Regions from separate parts of the Microbacterium sp. UNCCL10 genome, predicted to be linked through region 1. Evidence: predicted binding sites of a transcription regulator. Region 1 holds the regulator's gene; the other holds the start of a gene.
What was found. Region 1 encodes LexA, which represses DNA repair genes until DNA is damaged. Its sites were predicted from a motif close to TCGAACANNTGTTCGA; they were not measured.
Positions count from the first base shown of each region.

Region 2: a site for LexA is predicted at 10,448-10,463, ahead of BR85_RS01485 (HNH endonuclease signature motif containing protein). Genes of this name have one in related genera too.

Region 1 is NZ_JQKT01000007.1:1,529,055-1,544,228, forward strand. Features, by position in the region: gene BR85_RS07550 (TrmH family RNA methyltransferase) at 39-839, opposite strand; gene rplT (50S ribosomal protein L20) at 927-1,307, opposite strand; gene rpmI (50S ribosomal protein L35) at 1,337-1,531, opposite strand; gene infC (translation initiation factor IF-3) at 1,579-2,217, opposite strand; gene BR85_RS07570 (DUF1844 domain-containing protein) at 2,468-2,866, shown strand; gene BR85_RS07575 (SseB family protein) at 3,228-4,004, opposite strand; gene priA (bifunctional 1-(5-phosphoribosyl)-5-((5-phosphoribosylamino)methylideneamino)imidazole-4-carboxamide isomerase/phosphoribosylanthranilate isomerase PriA) at 3,988-4,734, opposite strand; gene hisH (imidazole glycerol phosphate synthase subunit HisH) at 4,795-5,439, opposite strand; gene hisB (imidazoleglycerol-phosphate dehydratase HisB) at 5,436-6,047, opposite strand; gene BR85_RS07595 (histidinol-phosphate transaminase) at 6,105-7,178, opposite strand; gene BR85_RS07600 (LysM peptidoglycan-binding domain-containing protein) at 7,201-7,569, opposite strand; gene lexA (transcriptional repressor LexA) at 7,842-8,507, shown strand; gene metE (5-methyltetrahydropteroyltriglutamate--homocysteine S-methyltransferase) at 8,544-10,868, opposite strand; gene BR85_RS07615 (methylenetetrahydrofolate reductase) at 10,865-11,815, opposite strand; gene BR85_RS07620 (prolyl oligopeptidase family serine peptidase) at 12,027-13,922, shown strand; gene hflX (GTPase HflX) at 13,915-15,174, opposite strand, start outside.
Region 2 is NZ_JQKT01000007.1:252,314-267,487, forward strand. Features, by position in the region: gene BR85_RS01430 (isocitrate lyase/PEP mutase family protein) at 1-701, shown strand, start outside; gene BR85_RS01435 (LON peptidase substrate-binding domain-containing protein) at 732-1,340, opposite strand; gene BR85_RS01440 (DUF427 domain-containing protein) at 1,404-1,901, shown strand; gene BR85_RS01445 (MFS transporter) at 2,059-3,342, shown strand; gene BR85_RS01450 (hypothetical protein) at 3,350-3,748, shown strand; gene BR85_RS01455 (MFS transporter) at 3,830-5,245, shown strand; gene BR85_RS01460 (NUDIX hydrolase) at 5,356-6,063, shown strand; gene BR85_RS01465 (serine hydrolase domain-containing protein) at 6,053-7,075, opposite strand; gene BR85_RS01470 (DUF2834 domain-containing protein) at 7,095-7,439, opposite strand; gene BR85_RS01475 (cation:proton antiporter) at 7,523-9,250, shown strand; gene BR85_RS01480 (lactonase family protein) at 9,306-10,340, opposite strand; gene BR85_RS01485 (HNH endonuclease signature motif containing protein) at 10,485-11,936, shown strand; tRNA gene BR85_RS01490 (tRNA-Ser) at 12,050-12,141, shown strand; gene BR85_RS01495 (dicarboxylate/amino acid:cation symporter) at 12,373-13,848, shown strand; gene BR85_RS01500 (transglutaminase TgpA family protein) at 14,337-15,174, opposite strand, start outside.

The DNA of each region.
Region 1 (15,174 bases):
ACCTTTACCGATCTGTAACAGGCCCGGAATGCGGCCCGTCAGGCGCCGGCGCGCTGCGCGAAGGCGCTCTCGTACAGGCAGACGCTCGCGGCGGTGGCGAGGTTGAGCGACTCCGCGGCGCCGTAGATGGGCAGCCGCAGCGACAGATCGACCAGCGCGAGCGCGTCCTCCTCGAGGCCGCGGGCCTCGTTGCCGAACAGCCACGCCGTCGGCTCGGCGAGCGTGCCGCGGTGGGCGAGGAAGTCCTCTCCCCCGACATCCGCGGCGATCACGCGGAGGCCGGCCGCCCGGGCGCGCTGCACGGTCTCGGCGAGCTCCGCACCGACGGCCACGGGCACATGGAACAGCGAGCCGGTCGTCGCGCGCACGACCTTCGGGTTGTAGGGATCGACCGTCCGGCCGGTGAGGACGACGGCATCCGCTCCCGCCGCGTCGGCGGCGCGGATGATGGTGCCGAGGTTGCCGGGATCGCGCACCTCCTCGCAGATCACGACGAGCCGCGGCGAGCCGGCGAAGATGTCGCGCGCGGCCGTCGGCGACTGGCGCGCGACGGCGACGATCCCCTGCGGCGTCACGGTGTCGGCCATCGCATCGAGCACGGCCTCGCTGGCGAAGATGATCTCCAGCCCCGCCGCCTCCGCGGCATCCCGCACGTCCTGGTGCCGCTCCAGCGCCGACGGCGTCGCGTACAGCTCGACCAGGGTCTCGGGGCGGAAGGTCAGCGCCTCGCGGGCCGCCTGCGGACCCTCCAGGAGGAAGAGGCCGGTCTCCTGCCGGGCGCTGCGCTTGGTCAGCTTCGCCACAGCGCGCACACGCGGGGAGCGGGGGTTCTCGAGCACGGTCTCAGTGTAGGGCCGCGGCCAGAGGCATCCGGGCACGCGAAAGGGGCGCCCTCCCGGAGGAGGACGCCCCTGTCGAAGCCGTGATCAGGCCTTGGGCGCGTTGACGTCCGCCGGCAGGGCCTTCTTCGCGGTCTCGACGAGCGAGGTGAAGACGGCGGGCTCGTTGACGGCCAGCTCGGCGAGCATGCGACGGTCGACCTGCACACCGGCGAGACCCAGACCCTGGATGAAGCGGTTGTACGTCAGGCCGTTCTGGCGGCTCGCGGCGTTGATGCGCTGGATCCACAGACGGCGGAAGTCGCCCTTGCGCTTGCGACGGTCACGGTACGCGTAGACGAGCGAGTGGGTGACCTGCTCCTTCGCCTTGCGGTACAGGCGCGAACGCTGACCCCGGTAACCGGAGGCGCGCTCAAGGATGACGCGACGCTTCTTGTGGGCGTTTACTGCCCGCTTGACTCTAGCCATTTCGTTTACTTCCTAACGTGCGTCGGCGCTCAGTGGCCGAGGAGCTTCTTGGCGACCTTGGCATCACCCTTGGCGAGGACCTGGTCCTGCGTGAGGCGACGGGTGCGCTTGGTGGGCTTGCCTTCGAGGTTGTGGCGGAGGTTCGCCTGCTGCTTCATGATCTTGCCGCTGCCGGTGATCTTGAAGCGCTTCTTGGCACCCGAATGGGTCTTCTGCTTCGGCATGTCTCTTCCTTCGTTGTATTTCCCGCTGGGCGGGAGTCTGTGGGCGCCTATTCGGCGGGGGCGGATGCCGTCTCGCCGGCCTCGGGCGCGTCGGCCTCGGACGAGCCGCCGCGCGCCTGGCGGGCGGCTTCCTTGTTCGCCGCGCGGGCGGCGTTCTGCTCCGTCTTGACCTCGGACTTGTTCTTGTGCGGCGCGATGACCATGACCATGTTGCGTCCGTCGATCATCGGGTTCGACTCGACGGTGCCGAACTCGGCCACGTCCTCCGCGAACTTCTTGAGCAGGCGCACGCCCTGCTCGGGGCGCTGCTGCTCACGACCGCGGAACAGGATCATGGCCTTGACCTTGTCACCCGTCTTGAGGAAGCCCTCAGCGCGCTTGCGCTTGGTTTCGTAGTCGTGGTTGTCGATCTTCAGGCGGAAGCGGACCTCCTTGAGGACCGTGTTCGCCTGGTTGCGACGTGCTTCCTTGGCCTTCTGCGCCGCCTCGTACTTGAACTTGCCGTAGTCCATGATCTTGACGACCGGGGGCTTCGAGTTCGGGGCGACTTCGACCAGGTCCAGCTCGGCCTCCTGCGCCAGACGCAGGGCGACCTCGATACGAACGACGCCGACCTGCTCTCCGGCGGGACCGACGAGGCGAACCTCGGGGACGCGGATGCGGTCGTTGGTGCGGGGATCGCTGATGCGGAACTCCTCTTCATACGGGCGACGGCCACCGGGACGCAGGGCTGCGTCTCGGGCGGAAGAGCATCACGTCCACCCCGCACGATGCGCGCGCATCGGCATTCAGTGTTCTGCACCCGTGCCACCCCGGGTGAACGGGGCGGAGTGCGAGACCCGGTAGCCTGGAACGGCAAGCGCGGGTGGGATGTGATCCTCTTTCGATCCGGAGTAGAACACTCCGGTGCCCGCTCAGTCTAGCAGAGAGCAGCACGTGGACACGATTCCGTCTGGACCCGGGGAACAGGATGCCGAGCGCCTCGCGCGCTGGGAGGAGGAGGAGCGTGCGGCGCAGGCCGCGACCCGTGACATCGCGGCGGTTCCGGCCGTCGAGGTGATCACCACGACAGCGGTGCACCTGCTGAGCGCGGCGGCCGTCAAGGTGGGCCTCGCCGACGACCCCGACACGCAGAAGGACCTCGACGAGGCCCGGAAGCTCATCAACGCCCTCGCCGGCCTCATCACGGCCAGCGCCCCGGAGATCAGCGACATGCACGCCCGGTCGCTGCGGGACGGGCTGCGCTCGGTGCAGCTCGCGTTCCGCGAGGCGTCGGTCATCCCCGACCCGATCGGCAAAGGCCCCGGCGAGAAGTGGACCGGCCCGGTCAACTGACCCGGCGCTCTGGGCCGCCGCGCGGCGCCGCAGCCTGGCGCACCTCGCCGCGGGCACCCCATTCCACGCCGAGAAACCACATCCGGCATCACAAACCACGCCACGCGTGATGTCTCGCGCTGAATGTGGTTTCTCAGTCGACGGATGCCGCGGCGTCCGCGCGCGGGCGCGACGCACCGGTCCCCCGGGTTCCGCCCGCCGCCGTCCCGCCCCGGACCCTCTCGCCGATCGAACCGCAGGATGCGGTGTGGCTGACGAGGCCCGTGGGGCTCCGCAGCCCCACCCGTCACGGCCGATCCTGCAGATTGCACCGGACGGGGCGCGGCGCGGCGCGGCGGCGCGGCGCCGCAACGGCGCGGGGTCAGGCGCGGACGAGCTTGACCGTCAGGGAGTCCACGAGCACGGCGATCCGGTCGTCGGCGGCCCAGCGCGCCGCGAGGCGCTGGAGCACGGCATCCAGCTCGCCCTGATCGAGGCCGTCGACCAGGTGCAGGCGCACGACGAGCTCGGGTCCGCGCAGGCGCGCGTCGGGGTCCCCCGGCGCGACCGAGAGGTCGAGCACGCCGAGTTCGCCGCCGATGCTCTCCTGCAGTCCGGCGAAGACCTCGGGCGACATGTGCGGGGGGTCCCAGCGCTGACCCTGGCCGATCGCCCACACGGCGGGCCGGCGCAGCACGAACTCCGTCGGCGAGGCCGGGTCGATGACGACGAGATCGGTGTCGTCCGCGGCGGCCGAGAGGGCCGTGCGCACGCCGTCGACCGGCACCGGGCGCGCGGCGGGATCCCACGCCGCGAGGGTCTGCACCGACGTGAACACCGGCAGCACGCGGCGCCCGTCGGGCGCGGCGACCGTGACGATCGACAGCTCCTGCGTCTTGTCGACGGTCAGCCCGGTCGGTCCGACGCCCTCCTCGCCCTTCTCGGCGACGAGCGGGATCAGCAGGCGCGCCGAGCGGTACGCGTCGACGACGGCACCGGCGTCCCCGTCCCCCGCGCGGAACGCGAGCAGCGCGGCCAGCAGGGCGGGGTCGGCCGAGCCGTCGTCGGCGGCGTGCGGGTTCGGCTCGAAGCTGCGGCCGGCCCACGGAACGCCCGCCGAGTCGGCGGGACCGCAGGAGTGGTCAGCCTCCGGCGACATCCAGCGCCTCGGCGAGCGTGAACGCGCCCGCGTACAGGGCCTTGCCGACGATCGCGCCCTCGACGCCGAGCGGGACGAGCTCGCGGAGAGCCGCGATGTCGTCGAGACTCGAGATGCCGCCGGAGGCGACGACCGGCTTGGGCGTGCGAGCGACCATCTCGCGGAGGAGCTCGAGGTTCGGGCCGCGGAGCGTGCCGTCCTTCGTGACGTCGGTGACGACGTACCGGCTGCAGCCGGCATCCTCGAGGCGTTCGAGCACCTGCCAGAGATCGCCGCCGTCGCGCGTCCAGCCGCGCGCGGCCAGGGTCGTACCGCGCACATCGAGCCCGACGGCGATCGCCTCGCCGTAGCGGTAGATCACGTCGGAGGCCCACTCGGGGTTCTCCAGCGCCGCGGTGCCGAGGTTGATGCGGGCGGCGCCGCTCTCCAGGGCGGCCTCGAGGGTCGCGTCGTCGCGGATGCCGCCGGAGAGCTCGACCTGCACGCCCTTGAGCTGCTTGATGACCTTGCGCAGCACGGCGCTGTTGTTGCCGCGGCCGAAGGCGGCGTCGAGGTCGACGAGGTGGATCCACTGCGCGCCGTCGCGGGCCCACGCGAGTGCGGCCTCCACCGGGTCGCCGTAGCTCGTCTCGGTGCCGGCCTCGCCCTGTGTGAGGCGGACGGCCTTGCCACCTGCGACATCGACGGCGGGCAGCAGGATCAGTTCGGGGGTGGAAGCGAAATCGTTCATGGCTCCAACGGGAGGTAGATTCGCGCGCGCGGATCCGCGCATGCACGAGGTGACAGCCTACTAGGCCTTCGGCAGCGCGCCGATCCAGTTCCCCAGCAGCCGGATGCCGGCCCCCCCGGACTTCTCCGGGTGGAACTGCGTCGCCGACAGCGGGCCGTTCTCCACCGCGGCGAGGAACGGCGTCCCGTAGTCGCACCAGGTGAGCACGGGCTCGGCGAACGGTCGCATGACCTCGAGCGACCAATGCTGGGCCGCGTAGGAGTGCACGAAGTAGAAGCGCTCCTCCTCGATGCCGTCGAAGAGCACCGACCCGGCGCCGGAACGGACGGTGTTCCAGCCCATGTGCGGCAGGACGGGGGCGTCGAGCTCGGTGACCGATCCCGGCCACTCCCCCAGGCCCTCCGTGTCGACGCCGCGTTCGACGCCGTGCTCGAAGAGCACCTGCATCCCGACGCAGATGCCGAGAACCGGCAGCCCGCCGGCCAGGCGGCGATCGATGAGTTCGTGGCCGCGGCTCTCCTGCAGCGCATCCATGACGGCCCGGAACGCGCCCACGCCCGGGACGACAAGCCCGGCGGCGTCCTGCACGAGGCCGCGGTCCCGCGTCAGGCGGGCGTCGGCGCCGGCGGCGGCGAGGGCCTTGACCGCCGAGTGGACGTTGCCGGAGCCGTAGTCGAGGACGGCGACGAGCGGGGCGTCGGTCACAGAGCGCCCTTCGTGCTCGGGATGCCGCGCACGTGCGGGTCGAGGGCCTTGGCCTGACGGAACGCGCGCGCGAACGCCTTGTACTCGGCCTCCGCGATGTGGTGCGGGTCGCGCCCGCCGAGCACCGTGATGTGCATCGTCAACGCCGCGCTGTAGGCGATCGCCTCGAAGGTGTGGCGCACGAGCGACCCGGTGAAGTGACCGCCGATGAGGTGGTGCTCGTAACCCGCGGGCTCGCCGGTGTGCACGAGGTAGGGACGCCCGCTGATGTCCACGACGGCCTGTGCGAGCGCCTCGTCGAGCGGCACGAGTGCATCGCCGTAGCGGGAGATGCCGGCCTTGTCGCCGAGCGCCTCGCGGATGGCCTGACCCAGCACGATCGCGACGTCCTCCACGGTGTGGTGGGCGTCGATCTCGGTGTCGCCGGAGGCGCGCACCGTCAGGTCGGTCAGCGAGTGCTTCGCGAATGCGGTGAGCAGGTGGTCGAAGAACGGGACCGTCGTGTCGATGTGGCTCTGTCCGGTGCCGTCCAGATCGAGTTCGAGTTCGACGGTGGATTCGCTCGTCGCGCGGCGAAGGGATGCCGTGCGGGGCGCGGGGCTGCTCATGGATCCGAGTCTACCGAGCGCGCCGCAGGGGCGCGGGCCGCATGACGCCCGCCGGGTTCAGAGGGATGCCAGTGCCTCGAGGAAGGCTGTGGATTCGTCCTCGGTGCCGGCGGTGACGCGGAGGCTGTGCGGGATGCCGACGTCGCGGATGAGGATGCCACGGTCGTACAGCCCCTGCCAGGTGGCGGCCGGGTCGTCGACGCCGTCGAAGAGGACGAAGTTCGTCCAGCTCTCGTAGGGCGTGTAGCCGAGCGCCGACAGCGTGGCGGAGATGCGGTCGCGCTGGCCGACGATGTCGTCGACCATCTGCAGCATCGTGGGCGCGTGCCGCAGCGCCGCGGTCGCGGCCGCCTGCGTGAGGGCGCTCAGGTGGTACGGCAGCCGGACGAGGCGGAGCGCGTCGATGACGGCGGGGTCGGCCGCCAGGTAGCCCACGCGCGCCCCGGCGAAGGCGAACGCCTTGCTCATGGTGCGGCTGACGACGAGCCGCTCGCGCCCCGGCAGCAGGGTCAGCGCCGACCGCTCCTCGCGCGGTGCGAACTCCTGGTACGCCTCGTCGACGATCACGATGCCGTCGGTCGCGTCGTAGACCGCCTCGACGACGTCGGTGCGCAGCGGCGTGCCGGTGGGGTTGTTCGGCGCGCAGAGGAAGACGACGTCCGGTCGGGCGTCGGCCACCTGCGCGGCCGCGTCCTGGGCGTCGATCGTGTAGTCCACGCCGCGCGTGCCCGTCACGTACTGCGCACCCGTCCCCCGCGTGAGCAGGGGATACATCGAGTAGGTGGGCGCGAAGCCGAAGGCGGTCCGGCCGGGCCCGGCGAAGGCCTGCAGCAGGTGCTGGAGGACTTCGTTCGAGCCGTTCGCCGCCCAGATCTGCTCCCGGGACAGCCCGTGGCCCAGGTAGTCGGCGAAGCCCTCCCGCAGCTCGGTGAACTCACGGTCGGGATACCGGTTGATCCCCCGCAGCGCCTGCGAGATGCTCACGATGATGTCGTCGGCGACCTCTTCGGGCACGGGGTGCGAGTTCTCGTTGACGTTGAGGGCCACCGGGAGTGGCGCCTGGGGCGCCCCGTAGGGGGTGAGACCCCGGAGATCGTCGCGCAGCGGGAGGTCTTCCAGACGAACAGTCACCCTCCCATGGTAGGGCTCGGCGTCAGTCGCCCGTCGCGTACTCCAGCGGGATCGCGACCTGCTGACCGGCATCCAGGCGGGCGCTGCTCAGGGCGTTCAGGCGCATGATCGCGTCGACGACGTCGCGCGGGTCGGCGGATGGGGCGACCCGCTCCGCGACGGACCAGAGCGTGTCGCCAGGCATCACCGTGACGGTCTGGAAGGTGCCGCCGGGAGCGCTCTGCTCGCCGGAGGCGAGCGCGCCACCGCCGGAGACGATCGCGATGCTGATCGCGACGACGGCGGGCACGGAGGCGAGCGTCGCGAGGACGCGGCGTCCTCGCGTCGTGAGACGGAGTCGGGTCGACGGGGCGGGGATGCTGCGGACGCCGGCGATGTCGATGGTGGTCATGGCTCCTCCTCAGGACTGCTGCCTCGGATGTGGAGAAGTTCGCCTCCCGCCCTCGGCCGGGAGGACCGGAGGCGAACTTCTTTACCGAAGCTATCTTCGAATTGCTAGAGTGTCAAGTGCATCCAATCTCGGACTCTCTTCGAACGCGACACGCGAACGCTTGGCGGTGGAGAGGCCCGATACCGGATACGGTTTCGATGAACACACCCCATCACCGACCTCCGACATTCGAAGCCGAGTGCCGCGGGGCGGGTGACGAGAAGGAGCGCGAGATGAGCGAGAAGCCGCAGACCCGTCGGCGCAAGAGCCTCAGCGACAAGCAGCTGGCGATCCTCGAGGTCATCCAGCGATCCATCGCCCGGCACGGCTATCCGCCCAGCATGCGCGAGATCGGCGACGCCGTCGGGCTCAAGTCGCTCTCCAGCGTCACCCATCAGCTCAACCAGCTGGAGCTGAGCGGCTACCTCCGCCGCGACCCGGGCAAGACCCGGGCCATGGAGGTCCTCATCGACCTGCCCGGCGCGGCGACGGAGAACCCCGCCGACAGCGCTCCGTCGGTCGGCGACGCCGCGCTGGTGCCCCTCGTGGGGCGCATCGCCGCCGGCATCCCGATCACGGCGGAGCAGCAGGTGGAGGAGATCTTCCCGCTTCCGCGCCAGCTCGTCGGCAAGGGCGACCTCTTCATGCTCAAGGTCAGCGGCGAGTCGATGATCGACGCGGCCATCTGCGACGGCGATTGGGTCGTCGTGCGCTCCCAGTCGACGGCGGAGAACGGCGACATCGTCGCGGCCATGCTCGACGAGGAGGCCACGGTGAAGACCTTCCGCCAGCGCGACGGCCACACCTGGCTGCTCCCCCGCAACTCCGCTTTCGAGCCGATCCTCGGCGACGACGCCGTCGTGCTCGGCAAGGTGGTGGCGGTGCTGCGCGCCATCTGAGCCGCTTCGCAGCCGGACGACGCGCAGCCCCTCCCCTCAGACGGTCGCCTCCGCGCGAGCGCGCACGGCCGCCGCCGCGGTGACGAGATTCCGCAGCGACACGACCGTCTCGTCGTAGCCCCGCGTCTTCAGCCCGCAGTCCGGGTTCGCCCACACCTGCCGCAGCGGCAGCCGGTCCGCCGCGCGCTGGAGCAGGTCGGTCATTTCGGCGACCGACGGCACGCGTGGCGAGTGGATGTCGTACGCACCGGGCCCGACACCGTGCGAGAAGCCGGACCGGGCGATGTCGTCGATGACGGCGCCGCGACTGCGCGCCGCCTCGATCGACGTGACGTCCGCGTCGAGTGCGGCGATGGCGTCGATCACGACGGCGAAGTCGGAGTAGCAGAGGTGCGTGTGCACCGATGTCGCCGTCCCCGCGCCCGCCGTCGCCAGCCGGAACGCGCCGACGGACCATTCGAGGTAGCCGGGCTGGTCCGCCGCCTTCAGCGGCAGCAGCTCGCGCAGCGCCGGCTCGTCGACCTGGATGATCTGGATGCCGGCCTCCTCGAGGTCGGCGATCTCCTCCCGGAGGGCCAACGCGACCTGCGCCGCCGTGTCGGCGAGCGGCTGGTCGTCGCGGACGAAGGACCACGCGAGGATCGTCACGGGGCCGGTCAGCATGCCCTTGACCGGCTTGTCGGTCAGGGACTGCGCATAGCGCGACCAGGGCACCGTGATGGGAGCCGGGCGGGACACGTCGCCCCACAGGATCGAGGGGCGGGTCGCGCGGGAGCCGTACGACTGCACCCACCCGTTCTGGGTGACCGTGAAGCCGTCGAGGTTCTCCGCGAAGTACTGCACCATGTCGTTGCGCTCCGGCTCGCCGTGCACGAGAACGTCGAGTCCGAGATCGAGCTGCAGGTCGATGACGCGGGCGATCTCGTCGCGGAGGAACCCGTCGTACTCCTCCGGCGTGATCTCACCGCGCACGAGGCGCGCCCGCGCACGCCGGATCTCGCCGGTCTGCGGGAACGAGCCGATCGTGGTCGTGGGCAGCGCCGGCAGCGGGACGGCCGCCGCCTGGGCGGCGAGGCGGAGCTCGTAGTCCGGGCGCCGGTGGTCGGCGGCGGTCAGCTGCGCGATGCGCGCGCGGACCCCGCCGTCGCGCACCCCGGCCGCGTGACGCCGATCGGCGGCCGCCGCGGCCGCCGCGTCGATGTCGGCGGCGATGGCGGCCCGCCCGTCGCGGAGCCCGCGCGCGAGCGTCGCGACCTGCTGCACCTTCTGGTCGGCGAAGGCGAGCCACGACGCGAGGCGCGGGTCCAGTGCCGTCTCGTCGGCGACGTCGTGCGGCACGTGCTGCAGTGAGGTCGAGGTCGCGACGGCCACGGGCGCGCCGAGCGCGCGCAGATCGTCGAGGGCCGCGACGGCTGCGGCCAGGTCGCCGCGCCAGACGTTGCGTCCGTCGATCACTCCGCCGACGAGGGTCTTCCCCGAGAGGCCGTCCGCCGGCGCGGGGACGGCACCGCGGTGCAGGTCGAGCGCGAGGGCTTCGACGGGCGCCGCCGCAAGCGTGGTCCACGCCTCGGCGGAGAGCTGGGCGTACCCTGCGGCGACCAGGATCGCGGGACGCCTCGTCGCCGAGCCGAGCACGTCATACGCGCGGCGGGCGGCGTCCGCCAGCTCGCCGGGCGCGGCGTTGAGGCTCTCGGAGACGAGGGCCGGCTCGTCGAGCTGCACCCATTCCGCGCCCGCGGCCCGCAGCGTCGAGAGCAGCTCGACGTACACCGGCAGCAGGTCCTCGAGGCGATCGAGCGGCCGGAAGCCCTCGGGTGCGGCATCCGTCGCCTTCGCGAGTGCGAGCAGGGTGACCGGACCGACGACGACGGGGCGGACCGTGACGCCGTCGGCGCGTGCTTCGGCGACCTGACGCGCGAACCGGTCGCCGGAGAGCGAGAACGCCGTCTCGGGGCCGATCTCGGGCACGAGGTAGTGGTAGTTCGTGTCGAACCACTTCGTCATCTCCAGCGCGGCCCGCTCTCCGTCGCCGCGCGCGGCCGTGAAGTACGCGCCGAGGGGGATCTGTCCGTCCGCGTCGCGCAGGTCGTCGAAGCGGGCCGGCAACGCTCCGACGGTGACCGCCGCGTCGAGCACCTGGTCGTAGAAGGAGAACGATTCCGGGATGGACGAATCGTCCCGACCGAGACCCAGCTCCACGAGTCGCGCGCGGGTCGCCCGCCGCAGCTCGGCGGCCGTCGTCTCGAGCTCCTCGAGCGTCACGGCGCCGGACCAGTGCGCCTCCACGGCGCGCTTCAGCTCGCGACGACGCCCGATGCGCGGGTAGCCGAGGATCGTGCCGGTGGGGAAGGAAGCGGTCATGCGGAGATCTCCTCGGTACGGGTGCGGACGCCGGCCTCACGGAGGACGGCCAGCACGTTGTCGTGGTTGTTGAAGGCGTACAGGTGGATGCCGCCGGCTCCGCCGGCGAGCACGTCGCGCGCGAGGGCCGCGGCGTGCCGGACGCCGATCTCGCGGCGCCCCTCCGCGGTCGGCTCGACGTCGAGGGCGACGGCGAGGTCGGACGGCAGCGGCTCTCCGGTGAGCTCGACGACGCGGCGCAGCCGGCTGGGCGAGGTGATCGGCATGATGCCGGGCAGGATCGGGATGGTCACGCCCGCGGCGCGCGCGAGCTCCACGAAGCCCAGGTAGTCGTGGGCGTGGAAGAACAGCTGGCTGATCGCGAACGTCGCCCCCGCGGCCTGCTTGGCCAGCAGCGCGTCGATGTGCTCGAGGCGGTGCCGCGAACGCGGGTGCCCGTTGGGGAAGGCCGCCACGGCGATCTCGACGCGGGCGCGGGGCGCCACCCGCGCGGCGCCGGGCACGCCGGGGACGGGCGCCTCGGTGTACGGCGCACGCTCGGCCTGCACGCGGTCGATGAGCTGCACGAGCTCGGCCGCGCTGGCGAGGTCGCCGACGTACTCCTCGCCCTCCGCGGCGTCCGCGGGCGGGTCGCCGCGGAGCGCGAGGAAGCGCGTGATCCCGGCATCCAGGAACTCCCGGATGAGGGTCGTCGCTTCCTCGTAGCTGGATCCCACGCACGTGAGGTGCGCCAGCGGCGGGACGTCGGTCTGACGGAGGATGTGCGTGAGCACCTCGAGCGAGCGGCCGCCGGTGGAGCCGCCGGCGCCGAAGGTCACGGAGATGAACTCCGGGCCGGCGGCGGCCAGCAGCCGGATCGTCTCGTGCAGGGCCGGCATCCCGGCGTCGGTGCGCGGCGGGTAGATCTCGAAGGAGAAGGGCACCGCGGCGGCGGTCTCGCTCGACATGGGTCTCTCCGGGGTCAGGGGCGGTGTGTCTCGGGCCGGTCGGCCGCGGTCGCTCCCCCGCCGGCAGGGCAGGAGGGCATCGCGGGCGGGTGCCGGGCTCGGCTGTCGCTCCTGCCCGGTGCGACCGGGCGTCGATGGCATCACTTTACGACTCCCCTGCGCGGCCCGGGAGGAGTGTGACGCGACGTTTCACCGGGCCTACGGTGGAGGCATGTCCGAGCTGCCCTACGGTTCCTGGCCCTCTCCGCTCACCGCCGCTGCGGCGACCGCCGGCTCACCCCGCTATGAGGGCGCCGCGTTCGCGGGAGACGAGATCTGGTGGGGCGAATCGCTCCCCGACGAGGGCGGACGCACCGCGGTGCGCCGGCGCGGCGCCGACGGTGCGATCGAGAACGTCCTGCCGGCGCCGTGGAACGCCCGGTCGCGGGTCCACGAGTACGGCGGCGGGTCCTGGGCCGCGACCGAGGACGGACGGCTGTTCTTCGTCGAGAAGAGCGACCAGCGGGTCTGGTCGCTGCGCCCCGGCGAGGAGCCGCACGCGCTGACCGCGGCCACGGACGAGGACGTCCGCTACGGCGGGCTGCGCTGGCAGGAGGGGATGCTGCTGGCGGTCCGTGAGCACCACGGCGACGATCCGGTCCCCCACCGCGACATCGTGTCGATCGACGCGGAGGGCGCCGTGACGAGCCTCGTGGGCGGCAGCGCTTTCCTCGCCCAGCCGGCGCTGTCCCCCGGTGGCCGGCACCTGGCCTGGGTCGCGTGGGATCACCCCGACATGCCATGGGACCGGACGCAGGTGCGCGTCGGTCGGGTCGAGGACGGTGTCGTCGCGGAGTGGACGAGCGTGTCCTCCGGCGAGACGGCGGCTCTGCAGCCGGAGTGGGAGTCCGCCGACGAGCTGCTGTTCGCCGACGACGCGAGCGGACGGTGGAACCTGTCCCGGGTGCGGCTGGATGCGGGCCTGGACGCGGATGTCGTCCTCGCGGCCGACGCGGACACCGGGGGGCCGCTGTGGGTGCTCGGCCTGCGGTGGTACGCGCCGCGGCGCGACGGCGGCGTCCTGGCGGTGCAGACCCAGGGCAGTGACCGCCTCGTCGCGATCGACCCCGACGGGACGGCATCCCCGATCGATCTCCCCGCGACGACACGGCTCGTCGTGGAGGCCTCCGACGGCGTCCGCGCGCTGGTCTCCGGCGCGGGCACCGGCGGGAGCGGCATCTGGCTGATCGGCACGGACGGCGCCGTCGAACGGGTCACGCCGGCACCGGGCGGCATCGCGCGGGAGTGGTACCCGGCAGGGCGACCCGTGACCTTCGCCGGCCCGCACGGCGAGGTCCATGCCTTCGACTTCCCGCCGACGAACCCGGAGGTCACGGCATCCGCCGGCGAGCTGCCGCCGTACGTCGTCTTCGTCCACGGCGGCCCGACGTCGCACGTCGGCGGTGTCGCCGACGGCAAGATCGCGTTCTTCACGAGTCGCGGCATCGGCGTGCTCGACGTCAACTACGGGGGTTCGAGCGGGTACGGCCGCGCGTACCGGGAACGGCTGCGGGGGCAGTGGGGCGTCGTGGACGTCGACGACGTCGCCGCGGCGGCATCCGGTCTCGTGGCGGAGGGCCGTGCCGACCCGCAGCGCCTCGCGATCGAGGGCGGCTCGGCCGGCGGGTGGACGGTGCTCGCGGCGCTCGTGGGCACGGACGTCTTCGGAGCGGGCATCTCCCGCTACGGCGTCGGCGATGCCCGCGCCCTCGCCGCGGACACCCACGACTTCGAGGCCCGCTACCTCGACGGCCTCATCGGTCCGCTGCCGGAGGCCGAGCCGCTGTACCTCGAGCGGTCGCCGCTCAGCCGCCCGGAGCGGTTCCGCGTCCCTCTCCTGCTGCTGCAGGGCGCAGAGGATGCCGTCGTCCCGCCGGCGCAGTCGGACGCGATCCGCGCGGCGCTGGCCGCGCGCGGGGTGCCGCACGCGTACGTCCTGTACGAGGGCGAGGGGCACGGCTTCCGCCGCGGCGAGACGATGGTCCACGCGCTCGAGACGGAGCTGGCCTTCCTCGGCCAGGTGTTCGGCTTCCAGACCCCGGGGGTGGAGCCGGTCGAGCTCAGCTGACCGCGTATGGCGCCAGCTGCGCGGCGAGGTGCTCGGAGACGTGTGCGTGCACGGCCGTGCCCTCCTCCTCGTGGCGCGTCGAGATGATGTGGCCGCTCTCGTGGACCGCGTTGATGAGGTCGCCGCGCTCGTAGGGCACGAGCGCCCGCACTTCGACCGCCGGAAGCGGCAGCGCCTCCTCGATCGCCGCGCGGAGCTCGGCGATGCCCTCGCCCGTCCGCGATGAGGCGAAGAGGGCGGAGGGCTCGAGTCCGCGCAGCACGAGGCGCGTGTCGGGGTCGACGAGGTCGGCCTTGTTGAACACGACGATCTCGCGGGTGGAGCGCGCGCCCACATCGCCCATGACGTCGCGCACCGTGAGCAGCTGGGCGGCCGGATCGGGGTGCGAACCGTCGACGACGTGCACGATGACGTCGGCGTCGGCGACCTCCTCGAGCGTCGAGCGGAACGCCTCGACGAGCTGGTGCGGGAGGTTCCGGACGAAGCCGACCGTGTCGGTGAGCGTGTACACGCGGCCGTCCGCGGCTTCCGCGCGACGGACCGTGGCATCCAGGGTCGCGAACAGCGCGTTCTCGACGAGCACGCCGGCGCTGGTGAGCTTGTTCAGCAGGCTCGACTTGCCGGCGTTGGTGTACCCGGCGATCGCCACGGACGGGATCGTGTTGCGCTTGCGGTCGGCCCGCTTGGCCTCGCGGGCCGGGCCGAAGTCGCGGATCTGGCGGCGCAGCAGCGCCATCTTCGTGCGGATGCGGCGACGGTCCAGCTCGATCTTCGTCTCACCGGGACCGCGCGATCCCATCCCCGCACCGCCGGCGCCGACCTGGCCACCGGCCTGACGGCTCATCGACTCACCCCAGCCGCGCAGACGCGGGAGGAGGTATTCGAGCTGCGCGAGCTCGACCTGCGCCTTGCCCTCGCGGCTCTTCGCGTGCTGGCTGAAGATGTCGAGGATGACGGTGGTCCGGTCGATGACCTTGACCTTGACGACATCCTCGAGGGCGCGCCGCTGGCTGGGGGCGAGTTCGGTGTCGGCGATGACGGTGTCGGCGCCCACGGCGGCGACGAGGTCGCGCAGTTCGGAGGCCTTGCCGCGGCCGATGTAGGTCGCCGGATCGGGGTGCGGGCGGCGCTGCAGCACGCCGTCGAGGACGACCGCGCCCGCGGTCTCGGCGAGGGCGGACAGCTCGCGCAGCGAGTTCTCGGCATCCTCCTGCGAACCCTGCGGGTACACGCCCACGAGCACGACGTTCTC
Region 2 (15,174 bases), 1.3 Mb from region 1:
GGGATGTCGTATCCGCCAAGGCGATCCTCGATCTGCCCGAGACGAAGGCGCTCGCCACCGCCGGTCACTCGATCGCCGCGACCTTCGGCTACCCCGACGGCGAGAACATCCCGCTCGAGCTGGTGCTCGACATGGTCGGCCGCATCGTGTCCGTTGCCGGTGACGTGCCCGTCTCGGCCGATCTGGATGCCGGCTTCGGCAACGCGGGCGAGACCGCCCGCCGTGCGATCGGCGTGGGCATCGTCGGCGCCAACGTCGAGGATCGCCTGAAGCCGCTCGCGGAGTCGGTGGCCGCCGTCGAGGCGATCGTGCGTGCCGGCGTGGCCGAGGGCGTGCCCTTCGCGCTCAACGCCCGCACCGACGCCATCGTCCGCGGCGGCGACCGTCCGCTCGACGAGTCGATCGCGGATGCCATCGAGCGCGGCCGCGCCTACCTCGACGCAGGCGCCGACATCGTGTTCGTCCCCGGCGTGCTGAACGCCGACGTCACGCGGCGGCTCGTCGAGGGGATCGGGGAGCGGAAGGTCAGTGTCATCGGCCTGCCCGGCGCGCTCACGGCCGCGGAGTACGAGGCGCTCGGCGTCGCCCGCATCTCGTACGGGCCGACGACGCAACGCGTCGCCCTCACGGCGTTGCAGGACGTCGCGAAGAGCCTGTACGCCGACGGCGTCATCCCGCCGTCCACCCGCGCGCTCAACTGAGCGGCGTTCAATCCGGCAGCTGAGCGGCGTTCAGTCCGGCAGCCCGAGGAGCGGCTCGATCTCCAGCGTCAGGTCGATGATCTGGCGCAGCAGGCCGCCCGTCGTCGTCGACTGCAGCAGCGTGAACCGGTCGTACTCGCCGAGCGGCGCGATCGCGGCGAGCTGCCACGCCGAGGCGACGGGATCGTCGGACAGCTCGACGTTCGGATCCCACTGCGCCTCACCGACGACGGCGCTGCGCGCCAGCATCCGGCGCACCAGCGCCTCCGCCTCGTTCCGCAGCGGTGTCAGCGCCTCGTTCCACTCCAGCGGCGGGACCGGCGACACCTCGGCCTGCGGGTGCGGGTCGTCGTCGAGCCACCGGTCCACGGTGATCCGCTCGGTGCCGACGGCCAGGGCGTACATGTCGTCGTCGCCGGTGGAGACCTCGAGCAGGCGCGCCAGGGTCCCGATGCTGCTGCGCTGATCCCCGCCGCCGGCCTCGTGTCCCCGCTCGATGAGGACCACGCCGAACATCGGCTCCTCGGCGTCCAGGAGCCGCCCCAGCATCGTGAGGTACCGCGGCTCGAAGACGCGCAGCGGGAGCGGGGTGTACGGGAACAGCACGGACCCGAGGGGGAACATCGGCACGGCGCTCATGGCACCAGTCAAACATCGCCTGCGGCGGCCCGGGTCGACCTTCAGCGGACGTACAGTGAGGGGATGCCGCGCCCGCACGCCGATCCCGTCGCTCCCGGCCAGGAGTCGGTCTGGGACTACCCCCGTCCGCCCCGCGTCGAGCCGGTCGCCTCCCGTGTGTCGATCGTGCTCGGGTGCCAGGTGATCGTCGACACCGATGACGTCGTACGCGTGCTCGAGACGAGCCATCCGCCGGTCTACTACCTGCCGATCGGGGCGTTCGCCGACGGGTCCCTCGCGCCGACGACGGGATCGTCGGTCTGCGAGTTCAAGGGGGCGGCGCGCTACTTCGACGTCGCCGGGGGCGGCCTCGTGCGCCCGCGCGCAGGGTGGGGCTACCCGCATCCGCTGCCCGGTTACGAGGTGCTCGCCGACCGCGTCGCCGTGTACGCGCGTGAGATGGACCGGTGCACGGTGGACGGTGAGACCGTCACGCCGCAGCCCGGCGGCTTCTACGGCGGCTGGGTCACCTCCGCGATCGTCGGCCCGTTCAAGGGCGTCCCGGGCTCGATGGGCTGGTAGCCGCTCGGCATCCTTCGATCCACCCAGCGCGTTCCCACCGGCACGCGCTACCCTGGACCCGAGGCGTCCGCATTCCGCGGCGCCCGTACGGTGCATCTACCTGCTGGGAAGGCAAGGCGGCACACTCCGACCGCCAGCCGAACCGAGGTGCTCCACCATGACCGCGACCGCCGTCGATGATCGTTCCCTGATCTCGCACACCGGGTTCTGGTACTTCCCGATCGCGTTCCTCGCGCGCCTCCCGTTCGCCATGATGGTCGTCGGCGTGCTCACCCTCGTCGTCTCGGTCCGCGGCTCCGTCGCCCTCGGCGGACTGACCTCGGCCGCTGTCGGCATCGGCACCGTCATCGCCGGCCCCGTCGTCGGCGATGCCGTCGACCGGCTCGGCCAGCGCCGGGTGCTCGTCCCGCTCGGCCTCGTCAACGGGGCGCTGCTCATCGCGTTCCCGTTCGTCGCATCGTCGGACCTGTTCGACGGGATGCTGCTGGCCTCGGCGTTCCTGATCGGCCTGTCCGCCCCGCAGGCGGCGGCCATGTCGCGGAGCCGGATGATCACGATCATCCGCGACCGGCTCTCGCCGCACCGCCGCATCCGCACGTTCTCCCGCTCGATGGCGTACGAGTCGGCGGCGGATGAGACCGCGTTCGTCATCGGCCCCGTGGTCGTCGGCGTGCTCGCCTCGTTCATCGCCCCGTGGATGCCGATCGCCGCCGCGGCCGTCCTGAGCCTCGTCTTCGTGACGGCGTTCGCGCTGCACCCCACCGCGCGTGTGTCGCCGGCGCACGGGGACGCGGACGTCGAGCTGGCGCCGGCCCGGGAGCTGCTGCGCGCCCCCGTGCTCGTGCTCGTGGCCGCCACCTTCGCCGTCGGGATGTTCTTCGGCGCGACACTCACCTCCCTGACGGCGTTCATGGCCGAGCGGAACGACGTCGACACGGCCTCGCTGCTGTACGGGGTCATGGGGATCGGGTCTGCCGTCCTCGCCCTCGCCGTGGCGCTGCTGCCCACCCGGTTCGCGCTGCGCTGGCGATGGATGCTGTTCGCGAGCGTGCTCGCGGCATCCACCCTCGGTTTCACGCTGAGCGACTCGGTGTCGGCTGTGACGCTGATGCTCGCGCTCATGGGCCTCGGCATCGGGCCGACGCTCGTGACCCTCTACAGCCTCGGCGGCCAGCGCAGTCCGGTCGGCCGGTCGGCGACGCTCATGACGGTGCTGGGGTCGGCGATGGCTCTGTCGCAGTCGCTCGCGGCCGCCGGGACGGGCGCCCTGGCGGAGGCGTTCGGGGCCCGGAGCGCCATGGTCATCCCGTTGCTGGCGTCGGCGATCGTCGTGGTGCTCGGGGTGCTGAACCTCGCGATCGAGCGGCGCACACGCGTGGTGGCGGCGGCGCGGAGCCTCGACGCCGTGCGCGCTGTGGAGTGTCCCCGCCCGGTGGGATGATCGCGGCATGACCCGGTACGCGATCGACTCCGGAACGGCCCTGCGGCTCGTGGAAGAGGGGCGTGCGGTGAGCCCGGCCCACGCGCTGGTCGGCCCGGCCGCGCTGCGATCCCATGCGCTTTCCGCCCTGTACCGGGCCGTACGCGGGGGCACCCTCCCGGAGAAGGAGGGCCGCGCACGGCTGGAGGGCATCGCGGCCTTGAAGATCCGGCTCCTCGGCGACCGGGTGTCGCGGGCGACGGCGTGGAGGATCGCGTCTCGGCTCGGGTGGGAGGACACGGCACAGGCCGAGTACCTCGCTGTCGCGACGCTGCAGGCCGATGCGCTCATCGCGGCGGATGCCGCCCTCGCCGCCGCCGCAGACGGCATCGTCCCGGTCGCGGAGTACGACGACCTCTTCCGCTGATCCTCATCCGCGCCGGATGTGCTGATTCAGGCTGGAAGGAGTAATCTCGCTAACTGTATTACTAGATAAGCGAGGTAAATTGTGGAAGCTGCCGCTCGGAAGCGCTGGATAGGGCTGGTCTTCATCAGCATCGCCGTGTCGCTCATCATCGTCGACTCGACGATCGTGAACGTGGCGGTGCCGTCGATCGTCGACGAGCTCGGCATCACCTCGACCGAGGTCCAGTGGGTCCAGGAGGCCTACACGCTCGTCTTCGCCGCGCTCCTCCTGCTCTTCGGCAGCCTTGCCGACCGCTTCGGTCGCCGCCGCGTCATGCTGCTCGGCGTCGTGCTCTTCGCGGCCTCGTCGGTGTTCGCGGCGCTCGCACCCGACGGCGGCATCCTGATCCTCTCCCGCCTCGTCCAGGGCGTCGGCGGCGCGATGATCCTGCCGACGACCCTCTCGCTCATCAACGCGACCTTCCGCGGCAAGGAGCGGGGCATCGCGTTCGCGGTGTGGGGCTCGACCATCGGCGGCATGGCCGCGGTCGGCCCGCTCCTCGGCGGCTGGCTGACGACGGCGTTCTCGTGGCGCTGGGCGTTCGGCATCAACGTCCCGCTCGGCATCATCATCATCATCGGCGTGCTGCTGACGGTCGCCGAGTCGAAGGAGCCCCGCCGCGGCCGCCTCGACATCGTCGGCTCCGTGCTGTCCGTCCTCCTGTTCGGCTCGCTCGTCTTCGGGCTCATCGAGGGCCGCACCTATGGCTGGTGGACGCTCGAGCAGGACTTCACGATCGGCTCGTTCACCTGGCCGTTCGAGCTGTCGCCCATCCCCGTCGCGTTCGCGTTCGCGATCGCCGTCGTCGCGCTCGTCGGCTTCATCTGGTGGGGACTGGCGCGCGCGAAGCAGGGCAAGGGCACGCTCCTGGAGTTCTCTCTCTTCCGCATCCCGTCCTTCCGCAACGGCAACGTCGCCGCTCTCGTGGTCTCGCTCGGCGAGTTCGGCATCATCCTCTCGCTGCCCCTGTGGCTGCAGTTCGTGCTCGGATTCGACGCCGCCGAGGCGGCCTTCTCGGACGGCACGCGCGCTTCGGCGTTCACCGCCGCGGGGTTCCTTCTCGTCGGCCTCGCCGCGACGTTCTCGCTCGGTGCGGGCCGGCGGCAGGAGGGACGCGCAGGTCTCGGAGGACCCGGCGCGCCCGTCCACCTGACGTCGGGTCAGAAGCGGTTCGGCCCGTCCGGGTCGGTGAGCGGCTCCTCCGGGTTCGGCGCGAACGGCTCCGTGGGGTTCGGCGCGAGCGGCTCAGACGGATACGGTGCCAGCGGCTCCTCCGGGGCGCCGGGCAGTCCCGGATCCGGTGGGCCGGCGGGGCCGGGCGTCTCGCCGGGGGCGTCGGGGAAGGCGGTGCTCATGGCGTGCTCCTCTCATGCGCAGATGCGCGTTCCCCCGCACCCTCACCCCGAACACCGCGCGCAGCCCAGCCCCTTGACATCGAGCGCGTATTCAACGGGTTGACTGCGTATTCGACGTGGATGCGCACTCAACCCCCTGAATACGCGCTCGACGCAGCGAATACGCGCTCAACAGCACGGATACGCGCTCGACAACCGGCGTAGCCTGAACGGGTGCCTGCCGAACGTGCTCCGCTCAGCGCCCGAGCGCAGCTGGAGGCGCTGACCGCCGCCGTCGCCGCGGGCTCCGCCGGGCGCGGCTTCTCGGCGCTGCGCGGAGCTCCGGTCCCCACCGCCCCCCGCGCCGCCGCCGTGCTCATCCTGTTCGGCGTCCTCGACGGCGTGCGGAGCGTCCACGCGGCGGACGCCGTCTCGCGCGATCTCGACGTGCTGCTCCTCGCCCGGGCGGCGACGCTGCGCTCGCACCCCGGCCAGGTCGCCTTCCCGGGCGGCCGTCTCGACGGCGGCGAAGAGCCCATCGCCGCCGCGCTGCGCGAGGCCGAGGAGGAGACCGGCCTCGACCCGGCCGGGGTCGACGTGCTCGGCACCCTCGAGACGCTCCCGCTCGCCTTCTCGCAGCACCTCGTCACCCCGGTGCTCGCCTGGTGGCGGCATCCGACGCCCGTCCGCGTCGTCGACGAGGCGGAGTCGGCTGCCGTCTTCCGCGCCCCGGTCGCCGACCTCCTCGACCCGGCGAACCGCGGTGTCACCGTGATCCGGCGGGAAGGTCAGGAGTTCCGCGGACCGGCCTTCCATGTGCCGCACGCCACGGGCATCCACCTCGTCTGGGGGTTCACCGCGATCGTGCTGGACGGCCTGTTCGACCGCCTCGGCTGGACGGAACCGTGGGACGGGACGCGCGAACTGCCCGTCACCGTCTGACCAGCCACGCGTCGACGGCCTCTGCTGCGACGCCGATGACAGGCCATGCGCCCTCCGAACTGTTGCCGAGGATGCTCACCGTCGTGTCGGATGCCGGGATGTGCGTCGACCGGAACGACACCCCGGCGTCGTATCCCTCCAGCACGGCGGCGGGAGCGGTGCGGTGCAGCCAGAACCCCATGCCGTACCGCATCCCCTCGTCCGGCACATCGTGCCGCGGGGTCGTCATGGCCGCCACGGTCGCCGGCGACACGATGCGGCCGCGGTAGAGGGCGCGCCAGAAGCGGTGCAGGTCGGCCGCGGTCGTGTATGCGCCGCCGTCGCCGTTGCCGAGCACCGGGAGGTGCAGCGTGTTGACGCGGTCCCCGTCTTCGAAGAGGTAGCCGAGCGCCGCGGTCCCCGGCAGCTCGTCGGAGCGGAGGAAGTCGGTCTGCGTGAGGACGGCCGGAGTGAACACGCTTCGCCGCACGACGTCGTGATACGTCTCGCCGGTCAGGCGCTCGAGGATGATCGCGAGCACGATGTACCCGCCGTTGCAGTAGGCGAAGCGGTCGCCCGGCGGGAAGGACTGCGGGAACCCGTCGACAAGCGGCAGGAACGCCTCGGCTGTCGTCAGTGTGTGGACCGGGGCGGTCAGCACGTAGTCGGACGCCTCCCAGTCAGCATCCTCGTCGAGGTAGTCGCCGATCCCGGACGTGTGGGTGAGGAGATGCTCGACCGTCACGGCGTCGTCGATGAGCGGCAGGTCGGCGCCGAGGATCTCGCGGACGCGCTGTTCCAGCCGCAGCGCTCCCTCTTCGACGAGCCGCATGACGGCCAGCGCCGTGAACGTCTTGCTGCCGCTCGCGATCGCGAACCGCGTGTCGGGCGTGTTCGGAACGGCGAAGGCGCGGTGCGCGAATCCGAAGGCCCGTGCCAGCGTGCGTTCGTCTCCGGCATCCACCGTGACGATCCCGGTGAACGCCCGCTTCGCCGCAGCCTGCTCGAGCGCGGCGGGATCGATCGTCAGCATGGCGTACCTCCTGAGGCGATCATCCTGCAGACCGGGCCGGGGCGGAATGGAGGCGGCGTTCCCGCATCGCGAGGAACAGCGGGAACGTGAACGCGAACGCGGTCACGCCGGAAAGGACGATGTACAGCCAGGCGCGGCGCATCCCGAGCCGGCGCGCCTCCACGACGATGAGGATGCATCCTGCGATCGCGACGACGAGCAGGTCGACGCCGATCGACCCAACCGCGGGGCCTGACGTGAACAGGTCGCCGAGATAGTTCCGCATCAGCACGACCGACCACACATTCAAGAGGAACGTGCCGATCAGCCCGATGAGCGCGAGCACGAGGTAGGCGATCGACAGCGGCGTCCACGGGGGCTTCATGAGGGGCATTGTCCCCGATCGGATGCCGTCGCGGCGAGGCCTGCCCGCGGGGCCTGACACCGCCGCCCGATAGTCTTGCATCGATGGAACTCGGGGTGTATGCGGTGGTGGCAGTCGCCATCATCGTCGGCGTGGCCGCGTTCTCCAAGAAGCTCGGTGTCGCCGCCCCCATCGTCCTCGTCGTCGCCGGCGTCGCCCTGTCGTATCTGCCGGGTGTGCCCGAGATCGAGGTGCCGCACGAGATCATCCTCGACGGCCTCCTGCCGCCCATCCTCTACGCGGCCGCCATCAGCGTCCCGATCATCGACTTCCGCCGGAACCTCGCGCCGATCGCGAGCCTCTCCGTCGTGCTCGTCATCGTCACCGCTTTCGCCACGGGCGGGCTCCTGTACCTTCTGCTCCCCGACCTCAACTTCGCCGCCGCCGTCGCGCTGGGTGCCATCATCAGCCCGCCGGATGCCGTCGCCGCGACCTCCATCGGGCGGCGCCTCGGCCTGCCGCCCCGCCTGCTCACCGTGCTCGAAGGCGAGGGGCTCGTCAACGACGCGACCGCCCTGGTCCTCCTCCGCTCCGCGGTCGCGGCCGCGGCGGGCGGACTCGCCTCGCCCTGGGCGGGCGTGGCGGACTTCTTCTACGCCGTCGCGGTCGCGATCGTCGTCGGGCTGGTCACGGGCTGGGTGACCGTCTGGGTCCGGTCGAAGCTGTCCGACCCCGTGCTCGACACCGCCCTGTCGATCGCCGTGCCCTTCATCGCCTTCGTGCCCGCCGAGCAGCTGCACGCCTCCGGCGTCCTCGCCGTCGTCGTCGCCGGACTCTACACGGGGCACGCGGCACCGGCGAAGTTCTCGCCGCAGTCGCGGATCAGCGATCGCATCAACTGGCGCACCATCCAGTTCCTGCTGGAGAACGGCGTCTTCCTGCTCATCGGGCTGGAGATCCGCACCCTCATCGGCGACGTCGACCCGACCGTGCTCGGGGTGTGGGACTCCATCGGGATCGGACTGCTCGCGACCGTGGCGCTCGTCGTCATCCGGTATCTGTGGATCGGGCCGCTCGTCTACGCGCTCGGCCGCCGCGCGCGGCACGCCGAGAAGCAGACCTACCGCTCGCTGCTGGCGCTCTACTACTTCCGGAGCCATCCGATGAAGTCGCGGCGTCAGGCGCTCGCGCGCAACCGGCTGGAGCGGGACTACACGCGTCGACGCGCGGACCTCGAGACGCAGCGGCAGGAGCACATCGACTGGCGCGGGGGCGTCGTGCTGGGCTGGTCGGGGATGCGGGGCGTGGTGACGCTCGCCGCCGCCCAGTCCCTCCCGGAGGAGACGCCGTACCGACCGCAGCTCATCCTCATCGCGTTCACCGTCGCGGTCGTCAGCATCCTGCTGCAGGGCGGCACCCTGCCGTGGCTCATCAAGCTGCTGGGCGTGCAGGGCATCGACGCGAGGGAGGACCGCAAGGACTTCGCCCAGCTGCTCGAGACGCTCAGCGGTGCGGGGCTGGATGCGCTCGACGAGGAGATCTCCGCGCGTGGTGACTCCCTCGACCCCGAGGTCGTGGAGCGTGCACGGCAGGCCTCGTTCCTCAACACGGAAGCGGCGTGGGAACGCGCCGGCCGTGGTGGGGCCGACAGCGAGACCCCGCACCGCATCTACCGCGAACTGCGCCTCGCCATCGTCGCCGCGGAGCGCGAGAAGATGCTCGAGCTTCGCGCCGCGGGCGTCTACCCCTCGCGCATCCTCGCGGAGGCCCAGGTCATGCTCGACCAGGAGGAGACCCGGTTGCAGCGGCGTCCCGGCGGCGCAGGGCACTGACGCGGGCCGGCCCTGACGGGCGACGCACGGTGGGCGACGCACCTCGGGCGAGGCCTCAGTCGACGAAGCGGACCCAGTTCGCGCCCGTGCCGGTCTCGGCCTGCTGCAGGAGCTCGAGCCGGTCGGCATCCGCGCGGTAGAGGGAGACGGTCGTCGACTTCTCGCCCGCGGCGACCAGGTACGCGCCGTCGCGGCTCACCGCGAAGCCGCGGGGCTGCGTCTCGGTGACGGTGAAACGGTCGGCGGCGAGAACCGACCCGCTCGCGGCGACCCCGACCGCCCCGAGCGTGCTCTCGGTGCGCTCGGACGCCCAGAGCCGGCGCCCGCCCTCACCGATGTGGAGGTCCGCGCCCCAGATGTAGTGGTGCGCGAGCGGGTCCTCATCGATGACGCTGCGCCGGAGACCCTTCGTCGTGTCGTAGGCGGTGGCTTTGTCGAGCGGGGTCAGCGTGCCGTCCTCCGTGTTCCGCGCGAAGTGCAGGACCTCGGCGGTGAACTCGGTGAGGACGTAGACGGCATCCTGCGCGTCGTTCAGGACGAGGTGGCGCGGGCCGCTGCCGGCGGGGCATGCGACGGTCGGAGGGTCGAGCGGGGTGAGGGTGAGGTCGTCGCTGATCGCGTACTGCGCGACCAGGTCGGCCCCGAGCGAGACGAAGTACGCGAAGCGTCCGTCGGCGCTGGGGAGCACGGAGTGCAGGCGCGGGTAGGCGATCGTGCTGACCGGTTCGCCGACGACGCCGTCGACGATGGGGGCGAGGATGCCGTACCCGCCGCCGTACGACGCGCCGAGCAGGGCGGTCCCGTCACGGGTGAGCGCGAGGTAGTTCATGCCGCCGCGGGGGAGGTCGGTCGTGCTGCGCGGAGTGAGGCGGCCCGACTCTCGGTCGAGGGCCAGGGTCCGGATGCCGGGGACGTCGCCCTTGACGGCGGCGTAGACGAGGTCGCGCGTGGCGTCGACGACGAACGTCGAGGTGCCCGGGAGCCCGTCGGTCACGGCGAGACGGTCGAGCGCGCCGTCGGCGAGGCGGAACGTGCTGATGGAGCCGTCACCGGCGTTGGCCACGAGGACCAGGGGCGTTTCGGAGGTCACGGGTCGAGCCTAGTTCGGCTGGGTCGGCGGCGTGGCGCCTGCTCGCGAACGCCCCCTCCTCCACGAGCAGGATCGGCGGAATGTCGTCCACAGGATGGTCCGCGCGTTCGAACAAATGTCCGAGGGTGGGAGCAGAATGCAGATATGACATTCCTCGCCGAGGTCGCCTCGAGAGCACGGGCCGTGGCCGCCCATGATGCTCTCGATGTCGAGCCGGCGTCGCTGCCGGCGGTGCTGCGGAGGATGCCGGATGACGCGGTCGTCGCGCTCCTCGAGGAGGCGTCTGCGCTCATCGGCTGCGCAGAGCGGCTGAAAGTCGCGGCCGCGGGGGTGGTCGCGGAGCGATCGGCCGCCCCGCATGGGGGACTGGCGGGCACGCTCGGGCATCGCTCGCCGGTGACGCTCGTGCAGGAGATCACGGGCGGATCCCGGGGCGAGGCGAGCCGCACGGTCCGAGTGGGTGCCGCGCTTCTGGAGGGTCCGCCATCTGCGCCCGCCCATCCGTGCGGGGAGCCGCCTGTGCCGGCGTTCGTGTGGCACGCCGGACTCCGCGACGCGATGCTGGGCGGGGCGGTGACGGCGGCGCAGCATGACGCGATCCGGCGCGGCCTCGGCGATCCCGCAGAGTGCGACGGCGCCGCGGAGGTCTGGGCGATCGCCGCGCAGCAGCTCGTGGGCGAGGCGCCCGGCATGCCCGTCGAGGAGCTGGCGAAGCGCGCCCGCGCCGTGCGCGACGCCCTCGACCCGGTGGGTGCCGGGGAGCGCTTCGCGCAGAGGTTCGCGGGCCGCGCCTTCCGGACGTGGACGGATGCCGACGGCGTCCACCACGCCCGCATCGACTTCGACGACGAGACCTTCGCGTGGGTGCAGTCCATCACGGATGCCGCCCTGCGGCCGCGCCGCGGCGGCCCGCGCTTCATGACCGACCTCGAGCGGGCCCAGGCGGACGAGCTCGTGCGCGACCCGCGCACGAACGAGCAGCTCGCGTACGACCTGATGATGGACGTCCTGCGCGCGGGCGCCCTTGCTTCCGCGGAGGATGTGTTCGGTGCGCGGCAGCCAGGCGTCCGGCTCGTCGTCGTCAAGGATGCCGTGGGCCCACGCGATCCGTTCGGGCGCTTGCTCGCCGTCGGAAACCTCGAAGACGGCGGCGAGGCCCTTCCCGGCGCCGTGCTCGACCGCGCCCTGTGCGACACCGGGTCGGTGACCGTGACGGTCGACCGCTGCGGCAACCCGCTCGACGTCGGACGCGAGCAGCGACTCTTCTCCGGGAAGCAGCGCGTGGCGCTCGCCGTCCGCGACGGCGGATGCCGCTGGCCGGGGTGCGACCGTCCGCCGTCGTACTGCGAAGCGCACCACGCGGATCACTGGGAGGAAGACCACGGCTGCACCGACATCGACCGCGGCGTTCTTCTCTGCCGCTTCCATCACCTGCTGCTGCACAACCAGGGCTGGAAGATCAGCCGCGACGGCACCGGGCCGTTTGTTCTCCATCCGCCCGGCGGGTCGGGGGAGAGCGTCGCCCTCCGCTCGAAGTCGCCGGTGCGCTGGGCGTGGGATCCGCCGCCGGACCGCGGTGGCTGGCGCGCGGCATGAGGCGCGCGGCGTGAGGCGCGCGGCGGGAGGCGCGAGGCATGAGGCATGAGGCGTGCAGCATGAAGGGGACGGGCGAGAAGCGCGCCGGTGCCGCTCTGGTAGGATCGTCCGTTGGAAGTGTGTCCGAGCGGCCTAAGGAGCATGGCTGGAATCCATGTAGGCGGGGTAACTCGCCTCGCAGGTTCAAATCCTGTCACTTCCGCCACCAGATGAGCGTCGTCCCCACCGAGGGGCGGCGCTCATCGGCGTTTCCGCCCGGGTTCCCCACCGGCTCGCGGAAGGAATCTCGAGGCGGTGGGAACAAATCCCGCCCCGCGGGCCGTTGTCACACGAGGTCACATCGACCCGCGGCATCCATCCCCGCGTCTACCGTCGACACACGCGCTGCGGCGCACACGAACCATCCGGCGATCGCCATCCCCCAGGAGACCCTCCCGTGACTTCCACACGCCCCACCGCGCCCGTCGGCGCGCGCACCGTCAAGCCGAAGAAGCCGTTCTACCGGTCGTTCGGGTTCCAGATCACGATCGCGCTCATCGCGGGCATCGCTCTGGGCCTGCTCGCCCGCCAACTCGGGCCGGACGCCGAAGGCAACCCCAACGGCCTCGCGGCGACGCTCTCCACCATCGGCAGCGCGTACGTCACGCTGCTGAAGGTCGCGGTCGTCCCGCTCATCTTCACCGCGATCGTTGCGAGCATCACCCAGCTCCGCAAGGTCACCAACGCCGCCCGCCTCGCCGGCCAGACTCTCCTCTGGTTCGGCATCACGGCGCTCATCGCGGTGACGATCGGCATCGTCCTCGGCGTCACCGTGCAGCCGGGCAACCGCGTCGACCAGTCGCAGCTCGCGACCGGCGACCCGTACACCGTCGGCACGTGGTGGAACTTCCTCAAGGGACTCATCCCGCAGAACTTCCTCGGCCTCACCGTCTCCAGCTCGACCGACCCGGCCGGCGCCATCACCTCGACGGTCGGCTTCAACGTGCTGCAGGTCATCGTCATCGCGGTCGCCGTCGGCATCGCCGCGCTCAAGCTCGGCACGCGCGCCGAGCCGTTCGTCGCGTTCACCGAATCGTTCCTCAAGGTCATCCAGCGGGTGCTGTGGTGGATCATCCGCATCGCGCCGATCGGCACGCTCGGCCTCATCGGCTCCGCCGTCGTCACCTACGGCTGGGAGAAGCTCACGACCCTGCTGTGGTTCGCCGTCGCGATCTACCTCGGGCTCGCACTCGTCCTCTTCGTCGTGTACCCCGTGCTCCTGAAGGCCAACGGCCTCTCCATCCGCCAGTACTTCTCCGGCGTGTGGCCGGCCGTGCAGCTCGCGTTCGTCTCACGGTCCTCGATCGGCACCCTGCCGCTCACGCAGCGCGTCACCGAGCGGAACCTCGGCGTGCCCCGCGAGTACGCCTCGTTCGCGGTGCCCCTCGGCTCGACGACCAAGATGGACGGCTGCGCCGCGATCTACCCCGCCATCGCCGCGATCTTCGTCGCGCAGTTCTTCGGCATCGAGCTCTCGCTGGTGCAGTACCTGCTCATCGCGCTCGTCTCCGTCGTCGGGTCGGCGGCGACCGCCGGCACCACGGGTGCGACGGTCATGCTGACGCTGACCCTGTCCACCCTGGGCCTGCCGCTGGAGGGCGTCGGCCTGCTGCTCGCGATCGACCCGATCCTCGACATGGGCCGCACCGCGGTCAACGTCGCCGGGCAGGCGCTCGTCCCGGCGATCGTGGCCAAGCGCGAAGGCATCCTGAACCAGGACCTGTACAACGCCCCGCGCGACGGTGAGCCGTTCGCGGACGACTCCGGCGACGACGACGAGACGACGGATGCCGTCGCAGCGGCGCCGGTCGCCGCGACGGCGCCCGCGCCCGCCACGGACGCCAACCCGCAGGGCGAACCCGCCCGCATCTGACGTACGTCACGAAGCCCCGCCCGGTCACGATCGGGCGGGGCTTCGTCATCCCTGCCGTTTGTCGCGGTGGCGCGGTGGCGCGGTGGCGCGGCGGCGGCGTGGCGGTGGCGTGGGCGCGAGCCGGGGCGCCGCCGTTCGCCCGCGCCGAAGTGCGGGTCGGGCGGCCCCGCACCCGTCATGTGGCGCGGGCGAAGCGTCCCGCGGTTGTTCGCCCGCGCCGAAGTGCGGGTCGCCGGGCCTTGCACCCGCCATCTGGCGCGGGCGAAGCGTCCCGCGGTTCTTCACTCGCGTCGAAGTGTGGGTCGCCGGGCCTTGCACCCGCCATATGGCGCGGGCGAAGCGTCCCGCGGTTGTTCGCCCGCGTCGAAGTGCGGGTCGCCGGGCCTTGCACTCGCCATGTGGCGCGGGCGAAGCGTCCCGCGGTTCTTCACTCGCGTCGAAGTGCGGGTCGGGCGGCCCCGCACCCGCTCGCGGACGCAGCCGCCGTGCTACGCCGAGGCGATGCGGTCGGCGAACGCCGAACCCGGGCGGATGATGAGCGACCGCGGCAGCAGGAGCGCCCGGGCTTTCGCGCGCGACTCCGCCGGCGCGGCATCCAGCATCCCGATGCGCACCTTCTCGGCATCCTCCGCGGCCCGCGCGCCCGCCTCGGCCGCGCCGGCCCGCGCGTAGCTGGCGTGCTCGACGGCGTTCACGAGCCGCCGCATCTCGTCGGAGGGCGCACCGTGCGCCTCGATCAGCCGCATCCCGAACGCGCGCGGCGACTCGGAGGCCGGCACGGGGGCGCCGAGGTCGATCGCGACGTCCTGCACGATCCGCCACGCCGCCGTGATGTCGCCGGACCGCGCGCGGCGCGTCAGCATCCGCAGTCGCAGGGCGCGAAGCGTCGTCGGCGTCACGCCGAGCACCAGGATGATCCCGATCGTCACGAGGTAGGGGCGCAGGTCCACCAGCTGCACGCTCCCGGGCGCCGCCGTCGCGTCGTCGTCGAAGTCCGGGTTCACCGGTGTCGCCGACGGGGTCGCCGTCGGCGTCGCGGTCGGACGCGGACCCGCGACATCCTCGCCGTCGTCGTCGACGCCCGCGATCGCCGCGGGCAGGAAGCGCGGCACATCGCCCAGGCTCTTCGTCGGCTCGAACGGCACCCAGCCGATCCCCTCGAAGAACACCTCCGGCCAGGCGTGCAGCTGGCTCATCTTCACCTCGGCGACCCGCTGGTTCTCCTCACGGTCGTTCGTGAGGGTGCCGGGCAGGAACCCGACGACGATGCGCGAGGGCATGTCGAGGGTCCGCGCCATGAGGGCGAACGCCGCGGCGAAGTGGCTG